4 regions of the Kribbella sp. NPDC054772 genome follow, and region 4 is predicted to be linked to each of the others. Evidence: riboswitches for the same ligand, from Rfam matches in the RefSeq annotation. Region 4 holds a riboswitch; each other region holds the start of a gene.
What was found. Region 4 has a riboswitch for cobalamin ahead of ACWGID_RS28260 (ribonucleoside-diphosphate reductase subunit alpha). Riboswitches for the same ligand answer to the same signal wherever they lie in the genome.

Region 1 (4,186 bases), on a different contig from region 4:
TGCCCCGTGTGGTCAAGCACGCGGAGATCCCCGCCGCGGTCGCGTTGAGCTCACTGACCTCGCAGATCGGTCAGCTCGCCGGCCCGGCGCTGGGCGGCGTCCTCGTCGGCTCGGTCGGCGTGACCTGGGCGTTCTCGGTCGAGCTGGTCGGGATCGTGTTCGCGACGCTGATGTACACCCGCCTCGGTGCCTACCGCGCGGGTGATGGCGCGAGCGCGCCGAGTCTGCGGGCGATCGGTGGCGGGATCGTCTACGCGTTCCGGCGCAAGGACCTGCTGGCGACGTACCTCGTCGACATGGTCGGGATGTTCCTGGCGATGCCGATCGTGCTGTTCCCGGCGTTCGCGACCGACATCCTGAAGGAGCCGAGGTTGCTCGGTCTGCTGTACAGCGCCGAGGCGATCGGGGCGATGTGCGCAAGCCTGACCAGCGGCTGGGCCAAACACGTGCACCACCAGGGCCGGGCGGTGGTGCTGGCCACGATCGGCTGGGGTGCCGCGGTCGGGCTCGCCGGGCTGGCGCCGAACATCTGGATCGCGATCGCCTTCTTCGCGCTGGCGGGCGCGGCCGACATGGTCTCGGTGCTGTTCCGCTCGGTGATCTGGAACCAGACGATCCCGGACGAGATGCGCGGTCGGCTGGCCGGGATCGAGATGCTCGGGTACTCGCTCGGCCCGCTCGGTGGACAGGCCCGGTCCGGTCTCGTTGCCGACCTGACCGGCGTCCGGACCGCGATCGTCAGCGGCGGTGTCATGTGCGTCGCCGGCGTGATCGGGACCGCTGTCTGGCTGCGTGAGTTCTGGCGGTACGACGCCCGTACCGACGAACACGCCGTCCGCGAAAGGGAGCTCCGGACCGCCGGTTAGAGTTCCAGGCATCATGCGTATCCGCCGTGGAATGACCGCTGGCCTGGCCGTCGTACTGCTCGCGGGCTGTAGCGGTCCCGGGCAGGAGACCGCCCCGAGCGCACCGCCACTGGTGTCGACGAGCGCTGTGGATACCCCATCGGCGACGCCCTCCGATACGCCGAGCCCGAGCGTGCCGGCCTCGGCGGCACCCGCGCAGTCCGTATGCCTGCGGATGAACCAGGAATTGGTCCGGACGACGCTTGCGGTGCCTGCTGTGGATATCCAGACCAAGACGGTGCCGACCGACTTCGGCCCTCCGACGTACGACGTCTGCCAGCTGACCCTGAGCAACTTTCCGAACGGTCCGGTGCTGAGCATCGAGACATCGGTGCTCCCGGCGACCGCGGCGACGTTGGCCGCGAGCCAGAAGGCGTCCAAGGGTGAGCCGGTGAAGCCTGCGGTGGTGGGCCAAGGCGGCTACGGGGCGAGCACGTTCGTGGTGTTCCTGCTGGGCGGCAAGCTCTACAAGGTCGCCGGTCCGAAGGCGACGCTCGCGAAGTACGTCGTCCTCGCGCAGGAGGTCGCCCGGCAAGCGGCAGGCGTTCCGACGGCGGATCCGGTGATCACGCGCCCGGAGTGCGACCGCGGGTCGTCCGGGGCCGAGAAGGTGCTGGGCGCGCGGCCGACGGCCCGCCGCGACAGCGAGACGACGCCCGGCGACCCGGTCTGCGGCTGGGTGACCGCGACGAGCGTGCTGACCACCTCGGTACGGCGTACTCCGCAGGCAAAGGCGTTGATCGCTCCGCTCGCCAAGGCCGCGACCTCGCAGTCGATCCCGCTCGGCGACGAGGGGTACGTCGACACCGCCACCGGCCGGACCACGATCCGCGTCGGCGACGACAAGCTGGTGGACTTCGTCCCGCTGCCGGCCCGGGCGATCGACCCGGACCTGATGACGCAGTTCGCGCTGGCGATGGCGCCTATCTATACGCGCTGATCTACACGCGCTGACGATCTGCGACACAGTCGCGGATGTTAGGGTGGCGGCGCCGTGGTGTTCGGGAAGCCGGTGGAGTACCGGCGCGGCCCTCGCCACTGTGATCGGGATGTTCGCCGGACGTTCCCCTCGGGGAGACCACTGGCCGCTTGCGGCTGGGAAGGTTCGACCGGCGATCGCGGTACCCGTCAGCCAGGAGACCGGCCACGGCGCTCGACCCGTCCACGAGGTGCTGGAGGAGCGGTCCGCCCATGGCCGTCGTACGCGTGCTTGCTGTTGTCCTGTCTGTTTCCCTGTTGGCTGGGTGTGGCCCAGCTGCTGAAGCCGGTTCGAGTGCCGGTGCGATCACCGTCAAGAACTGCGGGATCGACGTCTCCGTCGACGGTCCGCCGCAGCGGGTCTTCGCGGCGTACCAACCGGCGATCGAGATGGCCCACGCGTTGGGGATCTCGGATCGGCTCGTCGGTACGGCGTACCTGGATGCCGAGGTGCTCCCGGAGTACGCCGCCGCGCAGGCGAAGGCGACGTACTACAAGAACCTGCCGAGTCGTGAGCAGCTGCTCAGCCTGAACCCGGACTTCGTGCTGTCCGGGTTCAACGACGTGTTCAGCGCGGCCGGCAGCGACTCGAGCTTCGGCAGCCGCAAGAGCCTGTCCGACCTCGGCGTCCGGACCTGGATCTTCAGCCCGCTCTGCCCGACCGCGGACGGCAAGGGCGACGAGGCGATCGACCCGTCGACGGTCTCGATGGACAACGTGTACGCCGATCTGCGCGACCTCGGCAAGCTGTTCAAGGTCGAGGACCGTGCCGAGCAGGTGATCGCCGACCAGCAGCGGCGGATCGCGGCGGTCGAGACGGCCGTGAAGGACGCGCCGCGACCGACAGTGGCGATCATCCGGCCCGCGCTGGAGGGCGGCGGCCTGACGGTGTCTGGTGGACCGGACTTCGGGACGGTGCTGATCAAGCAGGCAGGTGGCGTGAACGCGTTCGCGGACCTGACGTCGAAGCGGAACGTGAAGATCAGCGTCGAGGAGTTCATCAAGCGCGACCCGGACTACGTGCTGATCAGCGGGTGCTGTGACGCGTCGCTGACGGCCGCCTCGTCGCAACCGGATGTCGCCAACCTGCTCGCGAATCCGGCGCTGAGCAATCTGAAGGCTGTGCGCAATCGTCATGTGGTGCCGTGGTTGTTCGCCAATCACTCGGCGGGTGTGCGGGGTGCGTACACGACGGAGAACCTGGCGCGCATCATTCACCCTGACCTCTTCAAGTGAGGAAGGCTGCCGGGCTCACGGGCTGCGTCGGGGTGCTGGCCGTGGCCGTCGTGCTGTCGTTGTGCGTCGGGAACCAGTGGGTCGGGACCGGTGACGTCTATCAGGCGCTGGCGAACTTCAGCGGCAGCGATACCGATCGTGTCGTGACGTACTTGCGCGTGCCGCGAACCGTCGCGGGTCTCTTGGTCGGGGTCGCGCTCGGGTTGTCCGGTGGGTTGATGCAGGGCGTGACGCGGAACCCACTGGCCGACCCGGGGATTCTCGGCGTGAACGCGGGCGCGGCCGTGGCCGTAGTAGCGGCGATCGGGGTGTTCGGCGTGCACAGCCTGACCGGGTACGTGTGGTTCGCGATGGGCGGCGCGCTCGTCGCGACAGTCGTCGTGTACGTCGTGGGCGCGATCGGCGGAGCGACGCCGGTGAAGCTCGCGCTGGCGGGAGCGGCGATCTCCGCGCTGCTCGGCTCGGTCACGTCGGCCGCGACGTTGCTGGATCTCTCGACGTTGAACGAGTACCGGTTCTGGGTTGTCGGTTCGTTGTCCTTGGCGAACGGGGCGATCGTCGTGCAGGCTGTGCCTTTCCTTGCCGTAGGCACCGTTCTCGCGTTGGTGCTGGCCCGGTCGCTCAACCAGCTCGCGCTCGGCGCTGAACTTGCGCAGACCCTCGGCACCCGGGTCGCGCTCGTGCGCATCCTCGCCGGCGTCGCCGTGGTGATCCTGGCCGGTACGGCGACCGCGATCGCCGGCCCGATCGGCTTCATTGGTCTCGCCGTACCGCATGTCGCACGGACGATCGTCGGCGCGGACTACCGGTGGCTGTTGCCGTGGTCGATGGTGCTCGCGCCCGCGGTCCTGTTGCTCGCGGACGTCGCCGGGCGGATCGTCGTACGGCCGGCGGAGTTGCAGGTCGGGATCATCACGGCGCTGATCGGGGCACCGCTGTTCATCGCACTGGTGCGCCGTCGACGGACGGCTGCGTTGTGAAGACTTTGCGAATCGGGCGGGTGTCCACTCGGGTGGATGTCGCGAGCGTCGTGGTCTCGACGGTCGCGTGGGTGCTGACGGTGGTCG
Region 2 (4,186 bases), on a different contig from region 4:
AGACGATCGCGGTCTTCACCTCGCCCATGCGCTTCTTCGTGCCCATCGAGCCGGACGCGTCGACGCAGAACAGGACGAGGTTGCCCTCACGACCTTCGCGTACGGCGAGGCGGACGTCGGCGGGACGCACCACGAGGCCTGTGCCGCTGCGACCGCGGGCGTGCTGGTGTGGGGCGGCGCTCCAGATGGTGCCGAGGAGATGCGGTCGGCCCGGCTCGCGGCCGACTCGCGCGCGGTCGCCGACGACCCGGCCCACCTCGGTGATGGCGCGGGAGCGGCGGCCGGCGACACCCATCCCAGCTGCTTGCACGCTCAGGAGGCGGGCCTTGTAGGGCTCGGAGCTTCCGGCGATCTCACCGACCGGCGTCGGGCCGGGCTGACCGCTTTCACCGTCACCCGGCTCACCTTTCGCAGCCGAGCGCTTCGGGTCGCCGGGCGCGCCGTCGTCCAGGCCGTCGCGGGCCGGATCCGCGGCATCATCCGAGGCGTCGTTCGCCAGGTCGCCGTTTGTCGGGTCCGCGGCGCTCGCCGAGTCGTTCGAGTCGCCCGGCGCCGCGTCGGCGTTGGCCGGGTCGTCGGCGCCGCCCGGGCCGCCCGGGCCGCCCGGCGGGTCGTCGTCGGGGTCTTCCGGGGGCGTGCTGTTGTTGATCGCGTCTTCGAGTTGCTGCTCGTCCAACCCCGGTGCGTCGAACGGGTTCCGCCGACGGCGATGCGGGAGCGCCAGCTTCGCGGCCGCCCGGACGTCCTCGACCTCGACGACCGTGCGCCCGGACCACGCTGCATGAGCGACGGCGGCACGAGCCGTCACGAGGTCCGCACGCATCCCGTCCACGTCGAACGAAGCGCAGATCTCCGCGATCTGCCGCAGTGCGGAGTCGGTCAGGAGCACCTCGGCCAGCAGGTCGCGCGCCTTCACGATGCGCTCGGCGAGCTCCCGCTGCGCGCCGTCGTACCGGGCGACGAAGGTCTCCGGATCCGCCTCGTAGGTCAGCCGCGCGCGCATCACCTCGACGCGGACGGCGGGATCGCGGCTCGCCACCACGTCCACGGTCAGGCCGAACCGGTCGAGCAACTGCGGCCGGAGCTCGCCTTCCTCCGGGTTCATGGTGCCGACCAGCACGAACCGCGCCGGGTGCGTGACCGAGACGCCGTCCCGCTCGACCGTCGCCCGCCCCATCGCGGCCGCGTCGAGCAGTACGTCGACCAAGTGATCGTGCAGCAGGTTGACCTCGTCGACGTACAGCAACCCCCGATGCGCGGCCGCCAACAAGCCCGGCTCGTACGCCGTGACGCCTTCCGCGAGCGCCTTCTCCAGGTGCAACGACCCGAGCACCCGGTCCTCGGTCGCGCCCACCGGCAACTCGACCAACTGCGCAGCCCGCAGCCCCGGCCGCCCGCCGGTCCCACCCGCATCACCGCGGTCCGCCGCTCCCCCAAGCGGTCCGTCGCTGAGCGCGGTACCGTCCGCTTCCCCGTGACGCAGTCCGTCACCGTGCGCGGCACGGTCCGCTTCCGCGTGATGCGATCCGTCGCTGAGGTCGGCACCGTCTTCCGCGTGGTGCGGGCCGTCGGGGCAGGTCGGGTCGGGGCGCGCCGGATCGCAGGAGAAGCGGCAGCCGGGGACCACCTCGACGGGCGGGAGGATCTCGGTGAGCGCGCGGACGGCCGTCGACTTCGCCGTCCCCTTCTCGCCGCGGATCAGGACGCCGCCGATCGCCGGCGAGATCGCGGCCAGGATCAGCGCGAGCTGGAGATCGTCCATCCCGACGATCGCGGTGAACGGAAAGCTGGTCGACTGACCCGGTGAACGCACGGCCCGCATCGGCGGAATCCCTTTCGTCGAGCGGGTGTCCACGCCCGCTACGGCACTGGTACGCCGGCGCTGCGGAATTCCGTAGGCCGGCGGACGACCGTGGATGTCCTGGCTCCCAGAGTCTGCGCCTGTCACAGCTTTCGCACAGCTCTGGTCACAGTGGCGGGACCGCCCCGGATTCGCACCGGTGTTCCTCCACAACCGTCGGCCCGATCATGGCACACCAACTCCCTCCGGAACCCATCCCGGTCACGTGGCACTCACCACGCCGCCGGGTGGCGGGTTGTGTGACCACTGACGGGTTACAGCACGTCAGCGGCGCAGCAACCCGCCAGCGGCACCCGGTGTCAGGCAGTCAGGCGTCAGCGGTTCAGGCGTTTGGCGAGGGCGTTGGCGGCGGTGTCGTCCGCGACCTCGCGGATGCCGACGATCGGGGTGACGGTGACGAAGCCGGCGGCGAGGAGGGCCACGTCGGAGTCCGGGTCCGGATTCGGGTGATTCGGCCCCAGCAGGATCACCGGCTCCCCGGTCGGAGCCGTCGAGCCGGTCAGCCGCGAGTGTGACAGCGGCGCCAGCGACGCGTGGCGTACTCCTGCCAGCTGGTCCAGCGGGCGGTCCGGCACGTTGATCGTCACGACCGTGCCGGCGGGCTCGGCCGCGATCCACCCGAGCGCCTCACCCGCGATCGTCGCCGCGGTCGGCCAGTGCTGCGGGTCCTCCGAGTCGAGGCTGACGGCGACCCCCGACGTACCGTAACCGGACGCGGTCACGGCCGCCGCGACGGTGCCGGAGTGGAAGATCGACACGCTGACGTTGAGCCCGCGGTTGATCCCGGACAGGACCAGGTCGGGCGCCGGACCGAACGCGCCGAGGGCCGCCAGCGTCACCGCACCCGCGGGCGTTCCCTCGATCCCGATGTAGGTGACGCCGTTCTCCTCGTCGGACGCGGTCCGGATCGGGCGGCCGACCATGCCCGCGCGGGCCGATCCGACGCCACTCTCGTCGAGCAGCGGTGCGACCACGACCACGTCGTACCCGAGCTCGGCGATGGTCGGTGCCAGCGCCCGGATTCCCGGGGCGCGATACCCGTCGTCGTTGGTGATCAGGACCCGTGGTCGCTCAGGAAGCATGCCTCAACCCAATCAGCCGCGGTCCTCGATGTCACCTTCCGTCTCAAGTACTGCGTTCCGTAGCGTCGCGAGCGCCTCGTCCGACGGCTCCGCCCAGAGCCCGCGCTGCGCCGCCTCGAGCAGCCGTTCGGCGATGCCGTGCCGGGCCCACGGGTTCGACGCGCGGAAGAACTCGGCCATCTCGGGATTCGCGACGTACTCGGTGGTCAGCGACTCGTACATCCAGTCGTCGACCACGCCCGCGGTCGCGTCGTAGCCGAACAGGTAGTCGACGGTCGCGGCCATCTCGAACGCACCCTTGTACCCGTGCCGCCGCATCGCCGCCATCCAGCGCGGGTTCACCACCCGCGCCCGGAAGACCCGCTTCGCCTCCTCGTCCAGCGTCCGGGTCTTCACCTGGGCGGGGACGGCCGAGTCGCCGACGTACGCCTTCGGGTTCGAGCCGGTGAGGTGCCGGACCATCGCGATCATGCCGCCGTGGTACTGGAAGTAGTCGTCGGAGTCCATGATGTCGTGCTCGCGGGTGTCGGCGTTCTTCGCCGCGACCTGGATCCGGGCGTACGCGCGTTCCATCGAGCCGCGGGCCTCGGCGCCGTCCAGGTCCTTGCCGTACGCGTACCCGCCCCAGACGGCGTAAACCTCGGCCAGCTCGGCGTCGGTGCGCCAGTTGCGCGCGTCCACGAGCGGCAGCAAGCCGGCGCCGTACGAGCCCGGCTTGGAGCCGAAGACCCGGGCCGTCGACTGGCGTACGTCGTTGCCCGCAGCAACGTCAGCGTCGACGTGGGCCTTCAGGAAGTTGTCCGTCGGCGGCTCGTCGAGCGCGGCGACCGTGCGGACCGCCTCGTCGAGCAGCGCGACGACGTGCGGGAACGCGTCCCGGAAGAAGCCGGAGATCCGGATCGTGACATCGATCCGCGGCCGACCGAGCTCCACGAGATCGACCACCTCGAAGCTCGTCACCCGCCGGGACGCCTCGTCCCAGACCGGGCGGCAGCCGAGCAGCCAGAGCACCTCGGCGAGGTCGTCGCCCTGGGTCCGCATCGCCGACGTTCCCCAGACGGTCAGGCCCACCGATCGCGGGTACTCCCCCGTCTCGGACAAGTGCCGGGCCAGCAACGAGTCGGCGAGCGCGACGCCGACGTCCCACGCGTTGCGGCTCGGGATCGCCTTCGGGTCGACCGCGTAGAAGTTGCGCCCGGTCGGCAGTACGTTCACCAGACCGCGGGTCGGCGACCCGGACGGT
Region 3 (4,186 bases), on a different contig from region 4:
ACCTCGGCGACGACGACCGGGACCTTGGACGCGTCCCAGCTCAGCGTCTCCATGCCGAGGACCAGCTTCCGCGCGACGGCTTCCAAGATGTCCACACCGTCTGCGCCAGTGACCGCGGGCAGGTCGGCCAGCGTCGCCAGATCGGTGAGGTCAACGGACACGCCGGGATTGGCGAGCAACTCGGCCTCGTCCACCCCGAAGGTCTCCCCGAGCGCGGCCCGCAGACCCGGGATCGAGTACGAACCGCCCCACAGCTGCCGAGCGCGAAGTACGGCGAGCACCAGGTTCACCCGCGCTTCACCGTCCGGCGCACCGCCCAGCACATGCAGCCCGTCGCGGATCTGCACGTCCTTGATCTCGCACAGGTACCCGTCCAGGTGCAGCACGAACTCGTCGAAGTCGTCGTCCTCGGGCTTCTCGTCCGTGTGCAGGTCGTGGTGCAACTGGGCCGCCTGGATCAACGTCCAGATCTGGGCCCGCAGCGTCGGCACCTTGTCCGGGTCGAGCGCCTGCACGGTCGCGTACTCGTCGAGCAGGTACTCGAGCTTCGCCATGTCGCCGTACGTCTCGGCCCGTGCCATCGGCGGCACCAGGTGGTCGACGACCGTCGCATGCGCGCGCCGCTTCGCCTGCGTCCCCTCGCCGGGGTCGTTGACGATGAACGGGTACACCATCGGCAGGTTCCCGAGTACGGCGTCCGGCGCGCAGTCGGCCGCCATCCCGATCCCCTTGCCCGGCAGCCACTCCAGCGTCCCGTGCTTGCCCAGGTGTACGACGGCCTGCGCACCGAACCCGCCCTCTTCGACGGGTGCTTCCAGCCAGCGGTACGCCGCCAGGTAGTGGTGCGACGGCGCCATGTCCGGATCGTGGTAGATCGCCACCGGGTTCTCACCGAATCCGCGCGGCGGCTGGATCATCAGCACCACGTTCCCGAACCGCAGCGCCGCCAGCGCGATCGCGGGCTCGTCACCCGAGCTGTCGACGTACAACTCGCCGGGCGCCTCGCCCCACGCCTCGGTCATTGCCGTCTGCAACGATTCCGGCACCCGGCCGAACCACTGCGCGTACGTCGACAGCGGGACCTTCGCGACCGCGGACGCCAACTGCTCGTCGGTCAGCCAGTCGACGTCGTGACCACCGGCCGCGATCAGCTGATGGATCAGCCCATCACCTTCCAGCGCGCTCACGTCGAGGTCGCCGACGTCGTACCCGGCCTCCTGCAGCCGGCCGAGCAGCACGACCGCCGACGCCGGGGTGTCCAGACCGACCGCGTTCCCGATCCGCGCATGCTTCGTCGGGTACGACGACAACACCAGCGCGATCCGCTTCTCGGCCGGCGGCACGTGCCGCAACCGGGCGTGCGCGACCGCGATCCCGGCCAGCCGCGCGCACCGCTCGGCGTCCGGCGCGTACCGGGCCAGCCCGTCGGCGTCGTACGACTTGAACGAGAACGGGATCGTGATCAGCCGCCCGTCGAACTCCGGGATCGCGACCTGCGTCGCGGCGTCCAGCGGGCTGATCGCCGCGTCGCTCTCCACCCACTGCTCGCGCGTCGAGGTCAGCGCGAGGCCCTGGATCAACGGGATGTCGAGCGAGGCGAGCGCACCGGCGTCCCAGGCGTCTTCGGCTCCACCCGCGCTGGCGTTCGCCGCGACCGAACCGCCGGCGGCGAGCAGCGTCGTGACGAGCACGTCGCACTTGCGCAGCAGGTCGAACAAGCCTGCGTTCTCGTCGCTCGTCGGATCAAGGCCGCGCAACGTCCCGCAGTACACCGGCAGCGGCTGCGCGCCTGCCTCCGTCACGGCGGACGCCAGCGCGTCGACGAAGGCCGTGTTCCCGGAGATCTCGTGAGCGCGGTAGTACACGATCCCGACCACCGGCCGGTCGTCCTCGACGTACGTCCCGCGCACGCCGTACGCCGGGAGCGCGCGCGGCGGCTCGAACTCGTCGCCGGTGAGCAGCAACGTGTCGCGCAGGAAGCCGGCCAGGTTCCGGAGGTTGTCCGCGCCGCCCTCGCGCAGATACGCCAGCGCCTCGGTGACGGCACCGGCCGGCACCGTCGACAGCGACATCAGCTCTGCGTCCGGCGCGGCCTCACCACTGACCACGACCGTCGGCTTGCCCGCCGCGAGCACCGCGTCGAGCCCTTCTTCCCAGGCGCGCCGACCACCGAGCAGCCGCACGACCACGACATCGGAGGTCGCCAGCAACCCACCGAGCTCGGCGAGCTCGAGGCGGGCCGGGTTCGCCACCTTCCACCCCGCGCCGGCCTCCGCGGCCGCCAGCAGATCGGTGTCGGCGGTGGACAGCAACAGCAGGTTCGCAGGCATGCGCGACCGTTCCTTCCCGGGGTATCCACGCCCCGACTCCAGGTACGACGGCGGCAGTTCCTGACTCCCCTTACGGGTCACAGTGGCGGGACCGCCCCGGACTCACACCGGGTTCCTGCTGATGCCGTCGAATGACGTCGCCGACTCTAGCCGACCGACGCGGCGTACCGGCTCTTGAGTTCCTCCCAGGTCGCGCGGTCTGAGCCAGGTTCGGCGTCGACAACGACGGCGGCCAGTGTGTCGAGGTGGTAGTGCCAGCCGGAGACGAAGTCCAGGCCGTGCCCCTGATCCGTCAGCCTGCCGTGGGTGAGAACAAGCCGGGTGCCGTCCGGCTCCGGGGTCAGCTCGAATCGGACGATGCTGTCCGCAGGCTGCGTCGGCCCGCCGTTCCACTCGAACTCGGCCAGCCGGGGCGGTTCCCAGGCCAGCGTCTTGCCGCTGATCGGGTCGCCCTGGTTGTCGTGCATGACGAGCAGGGCGCCGTCCGGCCCAACTCCCCGTCGGCGATCCAGCGGCGGAGGCCGTCCTTCGAGGTGAGGTACGACCACAGCGTCTCGATATCCACCGGAAAGCTGCGCTCCAGCCGTACGACGCCCTCGGTGAGGGTGCCCAGATCTGTCATGACTGTCTCCTATCAGGTGTGTCGCCCGCCGCGAGGTCGGCGCGGATCCGCGCGTCCAGACGGTCGAGGTGCCGGTCCCAGAACTGCCGTTGCGTGGCGACCCACTGCTCGAGCTCACCGAAGCCGCGCGCGTCGAGGCTGTAGACCCGGCGCTGCGCGTCGACGCGCCGCCGGACCAGACCTGCCTCCCGCAGCACCTTCAGATGGTGCGCGACCGCCGGCCGGGTGCTGCTGAACTCGTTCGCCAGCTCACCGGCCGTCCGCTCACCCCGGGCCAGCAACTCGACGATCCGCCGCCGGGTGCCGTCCGCGAGCGCACTGAAGATCTCCACCTCTTCAGTGTGTCAATGATTGTTTACATAAGTCAAGCCTTATGAAGCGCGTAGTGGGCGGCGAGCAGGTCGGTGCCCCAGTCGTTGCGGAGGTCGCGCCAGACCGAGTGGATGTGGTTGGCGTTGTCCTGGGTGTTGTCGTACTCGGCGAGGAAACTGGGGCCGGCGATCGAGTAGTAGTGGCGGTGGCCGACGCCGGGCTGGGTCTCACCGGCCCAGGCGAAGGTAAGGCGCTCGATGCCGTGTTCGGTGATGTCCTGCCAGGTCTGCAGACCGATCGGGCCGGCGGCGCGGCCGACGTACTGGCCGATGAGCAGGCTGAGGAGCTGACGCTGGTCCTCGGTCATGTCGCCGTACCCGAGGCCGCGGTGCAGTAGCGAAGCGTCGGCGACCGGGTCGTGGCGAGTCAGCATGTCGTCGGGGGCGTCCGGTGAGACGTGCGCGATCTCCAGCTGGCCCGGTTCGAGGGCGTGCAGGAGCTGGAAGCCCAGGTCTTGCTCGGCCGCGAGGAACCGTCGGCCCGCCTCGGGTCCGGTCCGCGCCTCGGCCGGGTTCGACCCGATGAACTGCGGTGTGAACGCGACCGCGCCGTCGACGAACGTCACGTGCAGCGCGAGGTGGTGCCCGTTCAGCCGCCAGGCCCACGGCTCGGTGCCGGACGGGTCGCCGAGCACCCGGAGGAAGTACCGGCCGCCGAGGACCGAGCCCTCCCAGTCCCCCGACGCCGGCAGCGCCGGGATCCCGCGCAGGATCACCTCCGCGTCCAGCACCGCCCACGAGTCCGCCGCGCCACGCTCACTGCATCCGAGCTCGACCAGGCGCTTCGCCAGCAACTGCTGCGCGGGCGTCAGCTCGGACAGCGGCAGGCCGGCCCGGTCCCCCGGCAGGTAGGTCCACTCCTT
Region 4 (4,186 bases):
CACGCAGATCGGCCGGGATCCGGTCGATGCCGGCCAGCACACCGTCGTGGTACTTCAGGTCCGACACCATCACCTGGTCCCACAACCCGCGGTCCTTGAGGTCGGCGACGAGGTACGGGTTCGCGATCGTGAACTCACCGGACATGTTCGACTTCACGAACAGGTTGCTGTACGTCGGCTCGATCGACTGGCTCACGCCGGAGATGTTGGAGATCGTCGCGGTCGGGGCGATCGCCATCACGTTCGAGTTCCGCATCCCGTCGCGCAGTACCTTCGCCCGCAGGGTGTCCCAGTCCAGCCGGGTACTCCGGTCGATGGTCACGTCACCGCCGCGCGCGGTGTGCAGCAGGTCGAGCGAGTCGATCGGCAGGATCCCGAGACTCCACAGCGATCCGTCGTACGACGAGTAGCGGCCGCGCTCGGCGGCGAGATCGCTGGACGCCTCGATCGCGTGGTAGCTGATCTGCTCCATCGAGCTGTCGGCGAACTCGACCGCGGCCTCGGAGGCGTACGGGACCCGGAGCGTGAACAGCGCATCCGCGAAGCCCATCAGACCGAGGCCGACCGGCCGGTGCCGCTGGTTGGCGCGCTCCGACTCCGGCGTGGTGTAGAGGTTCACGTCGATGACGTTGTCGAGCATCCGGACCGCTGTCCTGACGGTGTCCCGGAGCAGGTCGTCGTCCAGGCCGGTGTCGGTCAGGTGCGCGACCAGGTTGACCGAGCCCAGGTTGCAGACCGCGGTCTCCTCGACCGTGGTGTTCAGGGTGATCTCCGTGCACAGGTTCGACGAGTGCACGACACCGCTGTGCTGCTGCGGTGAACGCAGGTTGCAGGCGTCCTTGAAGGTGATCCACGGATGCCCGGTCTCGAACAGCACGGTCAGCATCCGGCGCCAGAGGTCAACCGCCTTGACCCGCTTGAAGGTATGGATCTCGCCACGATCCGCCGCCTCCTCGTACGCGCGGTACGCATCGGCGAACGCGGTGCCGTAGAGGTCGTGCAGATCCGGCACCTCGTCCGGCGAGAACAACGTCCACTCACCACCGGCCTCGACCCGCTGCAGGAACAGGTCCGGCACCCAGTTCGCGGTGTTCATGTCATGCGTACGCCGCCGCTCGTCCCCGGTGTTCTTCCGCAGATCCAGAAACTCCTCGACGTCGATGTGCCACGTCTCCAGATACGCACACACCGCGCCCTTACGGCGCCCGCCTTGGTTCACCGCGACCGCGGTGTCGTTGGCAACCTTGAGGAAGGGGACGACGCCCTGGGACTCGCCGTTGGTGCCGCGGATGCGGGCGCCGATGCCGCGGACCGGGGTCCAGTCGTTGCCGAGGCCGCCGGAGTACTTGGCGAGGAGGGCGTTGTTGCGGATGCCGTGGAAGATGCCGGCCAGATCGTCCTCGACCGTGGTGAGGAAGCAGGACGACAGCTGCGGCCGGGTGGTGCCGGAGTTGAACAGCGTCGGCGTCGACGACATGAAGCGGAACGAGCTGAGCAGTTGGTAGAACTCGATCGCCCGCGCCTCCCGGTCGTCCTCGCGCAGCGCCATCCCCATCGCGACGCGAAGGAAGAAGGCCTGCGGCAACTCGTACCGCACTTTGTCGATGTGCAGCAGGTAGCGGTCGTGGAGCGTCTGCAGCGCGAGGAACGTGAAGGTCAGGTCGGCGTCCGGATCGATGGCCTCGGCGAGCCGCTCGAGGTCGAACTCGGCGAGCCGGGGGTCGAGCTGCCCGGCCTCGATCCCGACCCGGATGTACCGCGGGAAGTAGTCGGCGTACGCCGCGGTCATGTCGGCCTGGCTGGCCTGCCGGGGCTCGCCGTACACGCGGCCCAGCGTCTCGCGGCGGATCCGGTCCAGCAGGAGACGTGCGGCGGCGAAGCTGTACTGCGGCTCGGTCTCGACGTACGACCGGGCGGCCATCACCAGCGCGAGCTCGACCTCGTGCTGCGCGATGCCGTCGTAGCAGGCGCCGAGGGTCTCGTTCAGGATCAGTTCGGGGTCGACCGCGTCGAGACCGGCAGCTGCCTCGGCGACGACCACTTGGAGACGATCGACGTCTAGCGGGGACCGGGTGCCGTCGGCGGCGCGGACGGACGGCGCCGGCTTCTCGGTGACGCCGGACGCGTCGGCGGGGGTGCGGGCCTTGGTCCGCTCCTCGCGGTACAGGACGTAGGCGCGGGCGACCTGGTGCTCGCCGGCGCGCATCAGCGCCAGCTCGACCTGGTCCTGGATGTCCTCGACCTGCACGCTGCGCCGCCCGGACAGCGAATTCAGACCGCGGCTGGTCAGGGCACCGACGACCCGGCCGGTCAGGTCGGTCACCAGGTCGCGGACCCGGTGGGTGGCGGCCGCGTCGGCGCCCTCGACAGCGAGGAACGCCTTCGTCACGGCGACGGAGATCTTGGTGGCGTCGAACGGAGTACTGCTGCCGTCGCGACGGACGACGGTCAGCTCGATCTCCCGGTCCGTCGCCACAGAGGCTGACGATGAGGAAGCAATGGTCACAGGTGTGCGCTCCAGAAGTGTTCGGAGACCCGGCACCACGCGAGCAGGCGCACGACGAGACGGCAGCACCGGCCGGTACCACTGCCCGTCACGCCCTGCGACCCACCCGCGAGATCTCGGACCGCGTGTACCGGCGGTACACGCACCGGTGGCAGGTATCCGGACTCGCGGACGCAGCTGGACGTCACGACCGCTCACCGTTGCGGGGCAGTTCCGGACTCGCACCGGATTCCCCTGTTGCCTCGAGATGAACAACATGTTGTGTCGTCGACCATCCCGAACCACCAGCAGTAGTGATGCTAAGTCGGAACATCTAGATCTTGTGGTAGCGCCACGCCGCGTGTCGCACATCTTGTGGTCCTCACGCCGCGACCGCATACAGATCCTGGAGCGTCATGATCTCGGAGCCGTGATGGATCAGCTCGCGATTGAGGCGCAGTACGACGTGGCCGAACGGCTCGGCCGCGTCGAGTTCGTTGGCCTGGCTGAGGCCGACCGTCGTCACCGCGTCCTCGTCGAGGCCGGCGATCGCGTCCTGCCAGGCCTCGACCCAGTGGGTCAGCCAGGCGACCGCATCCCGCGCGTTGCCGTGCAGGGTGATGTCCGCGCGGCCCTGCCGGCTTTCGCCGAACGTCCACTCCCAGCGCTCGAAGAACGTCTCGGTCAGGTGCGCGATCAGCCAGGCGATCGTCCGTGGGCCGCGATGGTCCGGCTCGTCCGGCCATTGCGCGACCCATTCGCCGGACCCGAGTGCGCGGAAGTGTCCTGTGTAGTGCCGCCGGACGACGGTGAGCGCCTCGCTGCTCGGGCGCCAGAAGTACTGCTCGTCGGTCAGCCGGGCCAGCCGGCCGGACAGGACCATCCAGCTGAAGCCGAGCTGGCCGCGGACCATGGCCATCGCCGATGGCCTGTGCAGGATGTCCCAGTCGAACGGCTCCGGCATAACAGCTCCCCTGTACGATCGAACATATGTTCGAATTCTTGCTCCACAGGGAACGGAAAGTCAAACCACCTAGCGTGTCGGTCGTGGCCTCGACGGAACGGGTCTGCTAGGCGGCTCGATCTGCGTGTCCGCGGCCGGGCTCGCGAAGCGGCGCTCGAGCAGCGTGAAGGCGTCGATCAGCTCGGGCGCCTCGTAGACGCGGTTCCGCCGGCCGTCGGTGACCTCGCGCAAGATCCGCGCCTCGACCAGTCGGGCGAGGCCCTGGTTGGCGGCCTGCTGCGAGCGGTCGATGAGCTGCGCCGCGGCGGCGAGTGTGAGGACGGGTGCGGCCGGCAGGGCCTCGATCAACAGCTCGGTCGCCGAGCCCGCGCGGACCGGCGCGGCGCGTTCCCGCCAGGACGCCTTCAGATCGACGGCCGTCTGCTCGAAACGGGCGGCCTCCGCGGTCGCGTGCGTACAGGCCAGCGCGAACATCCGCAGCCACGGATTGGCGGCCGCGCGGGCCTTCGCGGTCGTCGAGCGCCCGACGTACCGGAAAGCGGTCAGGGTGTCGACGTACTCCGTCGCGTGGGTGGCGAGCGCCAGTGAGACCGGCGGCACCGTGCGCGTCACCAGGCCGTCGGCACGCAGGATCAGGTGGATCAGGGCCCGCCCGGTCCGGCCGTTGCCGTCGGCGAAGGGGTGGATGGTCTCGAACTGGGCGTGCGCGATCGCGGTCTTGGCGAGCACCGGCAGCG

Region 1: another riboswitch for cobalamin. It lies ahead of ACWGID_RS40125 (ABC transporter substrate-binding protein); the one in region 4 lies ahead of ACWGID_RS28260 (ribonucleoside-diphosphate reductase subunit alpha).
Region 2: another riboswitch for cobalamin. It lies ahead of ACWGID_RS03310 (magnesium chelatase subunit D family protein); the one in region 4 lies ahead of ACWGID_RS28260 (ribonucleoside-diphosphate reductase subunit alpha).
Region 3: another riboswitch for cobalamin. It lies ahead of cobN (cobaltochelatase subunit CobN); the one in region 4 lies ahead of ACWGID_RS28260 (ribonucleoside-diphosphate reductase subunit alpha).

Annotation. Positions count from the first base shown of each region.
Region 1 is NZ_JBSHBJ010000053.1:5,755-9,940, reverse strand. It holds gene ACWGID_RS40135 (MFS transporter) at 1-866, shown strand, start outside; gene ACWGID_RS40130 (hypothetical protein) at 898-1,845, shown strand; cobalamin riboswitch at 1,884-2,068, shown strand; gene ACWGID_RS40125 (ABC transporter substrate-binding protein) at 2,097-3,119, shown strand; gene ACWGID_RS40120 (FecCD family ABC transporter permease) at 3,116-4,099, shown strand; gene ACWGID_RS40115 (FecCD family ABC transporter permease) at 4,096-4,186, shown strand, end outside.
Region 2 is NZ_JBSHBJ010000002.1:85,968-90,153, forward strand. It holds gene ACWGID_RS03310 (magnesium chelatase subunit D family protein) at 1-1,822, opposite strand, end outside; cobalamin riboswitch at 1,895-2,031, opposite strand; gene surE (5'/3'-nucleotidase SurE) at 2,176-2,943, opposite strand; gene cobN (cobaltochelatase subunit CobN) at 2,956-4,186, opposite strand, start outside.
Region 3 is NZ_JBSHBJ010000002.1:90,289-94,474, forward strand. It holds gene cobN (cobaltochelatase subunit CobN) at 1-2,330, opposite strand, end outside; cobalamin riboswitch at 2,366-2,490, opposite strand; gene ACWGID_RS03325 (SRPBCC domain-containing protein) at 2,477-2,878, opposite strand; gene ACWGID_RS03330 (metalloregulator ArsR/SmtB family transcription factor) at 2,949-3,284, opposite strand; gene ACWGID_RS03335 (DUF3500 domain-containing protein) at 3,317-4,186, opposite strand, start outside.
Region 4 is NZ_JBSHBJ010000022.1:54,557-58,742, reverse strand. It holds gene ACWGID_RS28260 (ribonucleoside-diphosphate reductase subunit alpha) at 1-2,476, opposite strand, end outside; cobalamin riboswitch at 2,640-2,807, opposite strand; gene ACWGID_RS28255 (DinB family protein) at 2,868-3,449, opposite strand; gene ACWGID_RS28250 (Fic family protein) at 3,519-4,186, opposite strand, start outside.